DNA from 2 places in the Rhizobium sp. NRK18 genome. Region 2 is predicted to be linked to the other one. Evidence: riboswitches for the same ligand, from Rfam matches in the RefSeq annotation. Region 2 holds a riboswitch; the other holds the start of a gene.
The links. Region 2 has a riboswitch for thiamine pyrophosphate ahead of thiC (phosphomethylpyrimidine synthase ThiC). Riboswitches for the same ligand answer to the same signal wherever they lie in the genome.
Positions count from the first base shown of each region.

Region 1 (2,389 bases), 3.7 Mb from region 2:
AGGCCTTGCGGTTCTTCTCGACAGTGTCGGGGTCCATCAGGAAGGTTTTGTCCGGATGAACGAGTGTATCGAACGCAGCCGGAAGCGGCGTGGAGGTCGGGGCGGCCGGCATCATCCAGTTGGTTTCCGGAATGATATCCTGGAAGGCCGGGCTGACCATGAAGGTCAGGAACTGGCGGGCGAGGTCCTTGTCGGCTGCGGTCTTGGTCACACCCGCCACCTCGATCTGGATGTAATGGCCTTCGGAGAAGCTTGCCGCCTGGTAGCGGTTCTCGTTTTCGGCGATCATGTGATAGGCGGGAGAGGTCGTGTAGGATAGCACCATCGGCGCCTCGCCCTTGGTGAACAGGCTATAGGCCTCCGACCAGCCCGGCGTCACCGTCAGCACGCGGTCCTTGAGCTTGGCCCATGCCTCCGGCGCCTTGTCGCCATAGATCGACTTCACCCACAGCAAAAGGCCGAGACCCGGCGTCGACGTGCGCGGATCCTCGATGACGATCTTCTGCGACGGATCGCCCTCGACCAGCTCCTTCATGCTCTTCGGCGGCTCGGCCATCGACTTGGTGTCGTAGACGACGGCGAAATGCCCATAGTCATAGGGCACGAAGACGTCGTCGGAGAAGCCGCCCGGGACGGAAACCTTGGAGGTGTCGACCTCGGCGGGCACGAATAGCCCGGTCGATTTCGCCTCGGCGATCAGGTTCGTGTCGAGTCCCAGCACGACGTCGGCCTTGGTGCCCTCGCCCTCCAGCTTCAGACGCGTCAGCAGCGCCACACCGTCCTCGACACCGACGAAGTTGACCGTGCAGCCACAGGTTTTCTCGAAGGCTTCCTTCACCTTCGGTCCCGGTCCCCAGTCGGCGATGAAGCTTTCATAGGTGTAAACGGTCAGCACCTTGTCCGCGGCTGATGCCGGCAGAACAAATGACAGGGCCGCAACGGCCATGGTGAGTGAAAGTGTCAGTCTGCGCATCCCGCGCCTCCTCTGTTTAGCTGGTTGGGATAGCGCGCTGATGAGATGCGTCTAATCCCTCCGCCGGTGTTAGCCGGATCAGGTTCTGCGGGTTGGCTTCAGGCCTCTCAGCGTCGTCCCGCGATTGCGGAAGGTGCACCCCGTTAGATCTGCCGCGAGATTTACTTCGCCCTCGGCTATATGACAAGGACATTCGGCAATTGCCGCCTCTGGTTTCCCTTTCCCTCGCCCCCGGTTTTGCGCTATTGCGCTTGTCCCATGACGCTCTTCACAATTCTTCTCGGCGGCGACCTCGCCGTAACCCCGCGGCTTGAGGCGGCAACGGCCGGCGCGCGCTATATCGCTGCCGACGGCGGGATGCGGCATGCCCAGGCACTGGGCGTCACACCGGAGCTCTGGGTCGGTGACTTCGATTCGTCCACCGACAGCCTGAAAAACGATTGGCCGGACGTCGAACGTCTCGACTTTCCGCCGGCAAAGGCGGCAACCGATGGCGAACTCGCCGTCCAGGTGGCGCTTGAACGCGGTGCGACCTCGCTGATCCTCGCCGGAGCCCTGGGCGGCGAGCGGTCGGATCATGCGCTGATGCATCTTCTGCACGCCTGCCACCTGGCCGAGACCGGTCTCGACGTGCGGCTGACCTCCGGGACCGAGGAAGCCTATCCGCTGTTGCCCGGAGAACGCGATCTCGATCTGCCAGGCGGTAGCCTCTTCTCCGTGCTCGGCCTGTCGGCGCTCACCGGGCTGACGCTGGCCAATGTCCGCTACCCCTTGCAAACTTTCGACCTTGCGTTCGGTTCCACGCGAACCATATCCAACGTCGCGGAAGGCCCGATTCGCCTTTCGCTGCAATCGGGCCGCGGCATTCTCCTTGCCCGCCCCTATGACATGACAGGAGCCTGACCTTTGGCGCCCCCCATTCTCAAACTCGACGACATTCACTTGAGCTTCGGCGGCGCGCCGCTTCTCGACGGCGCCGGCCTGCAGGTCGAGCCCGGCGAGCGCATCTGCCTCGTCGGCCGCAACGGCTCGGGCAAGTCTACGCTCTTGAAGATCGCCGCCGGCCTTGCCGAGGCGCAGTCGGGCGAGGTCTTCCGCCACCCGTCCGCCACCATCCGCTATCTGGAGCAGTCGCCCGATTTCGGCGAGTTTTCCACCGTGCAGGCCTATGCCGAGGCCGGCCTCGGACCGGGCGACGATCCCTACCGGGTGACCTACCTGCTGTCGCATCTCGGATTGACCGGCGAGGAGCATCCCTCGACGCTATCGGGTGGCGAGGCCCGCCGTGCGGCGCTTGCCCGCGTCATGGCCCCGGAACCCGACATCCTGCTCCTGGACGAACCGACCAACCATCTCGACCTTACCACCATCGAATGGCTGGAAGGCGAGCTGAACGGCAGCCGCAGCGCGCTCGTC
Region 1 covers NZ_JANFMV010000001.1:220,707-223,095, reverse strand. The annotation lists gene thiB (thiamine ABC transporter substrate binding subunit) at 1-973, opposite strand, end outside; TPP riboswitch at 1,012-1,126, opposite strand; gene NN662_RS00935 (thiamine diphosphokinase) at 1,232-1,876, shown strand; gene NN662_RS00930 (ATP-binding cassette domain-containing protein) at 1,880-2,389, shown strand, end outside.
Region 1: another riboswitch for thiamine pyrophosphate. It lies ahead of thiB (thiamine ABC transporter substrate binding subunit); the one in region 2 lies ahead of thiC (phosphomethylpyrimidine synthase ThiC).

Region 2 (2,389 bases):
GCCCTGCTCCGCCTGTTCGATCAGCGTATCGCGGAAGACCTCCCATGTGAGATCCTCGGCAATGCCGCCGACCTTTTCGAGCGCCTGGTAGAGCGGCACCGTGCCGATCGGAACCGGCGAGTTGCGGATGATCCATTCGCGGATGTTGTGGATGTTGCGCCCAGTCGACAGATCCATGACGGTGTCGGCGCCCCAGCGGGTCGCCCAGACCATCTTCTCGACCTCTTCGGCCATCGACGAGGTGACGGCGGAGTTGCCGATATTGGCGTTGATCTTCACCAGGAAATTCCGGCCGATGATCATCGGCTCGGCTTCCGGATGGTTGATGTTGGACGGGATGACCGCCCGGCCGCGGGCGACTTCCTCGCGGACGAATTCCGCCGTGACGAAATCCGGGATGGCCGCGCCGAAGCTCTCTCCGTCGCGGGCAAGCTTTTCCTTCAGCGCCTTACGGCCGAGATTCTCGCGGATGGCGATGAATTCCATTTCCGGCGTGATGATGCCGGCGCGGGCATAGGCGATCTGGGTGACGGCCTTGCCGTCCCTTGCCCGGCGCGGAGTCTGCAGGTTGGGAAATTCCGGCGTCAGGCGTTCGCCGGTGGCAAAGCCGTTATCCTCCGGCTTGACGATACGGCCTTCGTATTCCTCCGTGTCGCCGCGGGCGGTAACCCAGTCGGCGCGCAGGCGCGGCAGGCCCTTCTCGATGTCGATCGATTGCGCCGGGTCCGTGTAGGGACCGGAGGAATCATAGACCGTGACCGGCGGCTCTCCCGCGGTCGGGTGAACCGCGATCTCGCGCATCGGCACGCGAATATGCGGATGGATTTCGCCCGGTTTGTAAACCTTAGTGGACGCGGGCAGCGGCCCCTTGGTGATGTCGGGGGTGATATTCTTGGCGGCAATGTTCATTTGAGGCTCCAATGTTTCAAGTTGGAGACCCAGTTCGAAGCCGGAATGATGGTAAGACGCCAGCGACGTCCCGGAATTCGGGTTTTGTCGCGTCAGCAGCGCTAGCACCGTCCCTACGCCAGTATGAACTGGATCAGGTTCAACGGGTCACTGCGCTGCTTTCGAAAAAGCCCAGCAGAATCTCAGCCCCTTGCGGGACCCCCCTGGTGAATGCGCCAAGGGTAGGAGCGAAAGCCGGCCGGCGTCAAGGGGCTTGGTGCCGACAGGGCGAAATGTCAGATTTGTCCGACCGGCATGGCGAAGGGTTGGATGGCAATCCCTTCGGCCGTCAGCGCCTCCCGGAGCGCCTTCGCCATCGCGACCGCGCCCGGCGTGTCGCCATGCAGGCAGACGGTGGCCGCCTCGACCGGCAGCTTCGTTCCCGCCGTCGTCATAATCTGGCCGTCTCGGACCATGGAGAGAACGTGGTCGGCGCTCTGTTTCGGATCGTGGATCACTGAGCCTTCCATTTTGCGGGAGGTCAGGCGCCCCTGCGGCGTATAGGTCCGATCGGCGAAGACCTCGCAGACGACCGGCTGACCGGCCTTTTCCGCCGCCGCCGTCATTTCCGAATAGGGCGGGCAGACGAAGACGAGCGACGGGTCGACCGCCTTGACGGCGCGCACACAAACGGCCGCCAGATCGGGGTCCTCCGCCGCCATGTTGTTGAGCGCGCCATGGGTCTTCACATGGGTGATCGGCCAGCCGAGCGCGCGGGCCATGCCCTGAATCGCGGCGATCTGGTAGATGAGCTGTGCTTCGAGATCGGCGGGGCTGTCGCCGACGATCCGCCGCCGTCCGAAGCCATAGAGGTCCATGAAGGAGGGATGCGCGCCGATGGCGACACCACGCGCCTTGGCGGCAAGGATCGTGTCGCGCATCACCACGGGATCGCCGGCATGAAAGCCGCAGGCGACATTCGCTGTCGTGACGATGTCGAGCATCGCCTTGTCGTCGCCCATCCGGTAGGCGCCGAAGCTTTCGCCCATGTCCGAGTTCAAGTCCACCGTCGAGACCATGCCGAACGCTCCTTACAAATCCAAATCTTCCCACATTTGAAGCCGATCCCGACGCGGCAATCAACTCGCATCAGCGTCTTGCAACATTGCCAGTCGTAGCGGTTGGTTTGTAGGACCGGACAAAGTCGCGATGAGACTGTTCCACCTGTTCGGCGATGAACTGGATGACCGTCTGCACCCGGGCGGATTCGCGCGAATCCTCGTGGGCGATCAGCCAGAAGGTTCGCCGCAGCTCGACCATGTCCGGCAGGACGGGAACCAGCGACGACAGGTCGCCGGCGATGAAGTCCGGGAGGATGCAGAGCCCCGTCCCGGCCTCCGTCGCCTTCAGCTGGGCAATGAGGTTGGTGCTGGACAGCCGGGCCGAGAGATTTTCGCCGACCGCATAGAGATATTCGAGTTCCGGTGTGTAGATGAGTTCG
Region 2 covers NZ_JANFMV010000001.1:3,935,657-3,938,045, forward strand. The annotation lists gene thiC (phosphomethylpyrimidine synthase ThiC) at 1-909, opposite strand, end outside; TPP riboswitch at 1,002-1,124, opposite strand; gene NN662_RS18715 (LamB/YcsF family protein) at 1,185-1,967, opposite strand; gene NN662_RS18720 (LysR family transcriptional regulator) at 2,038-2,389, opposite strand, start outside.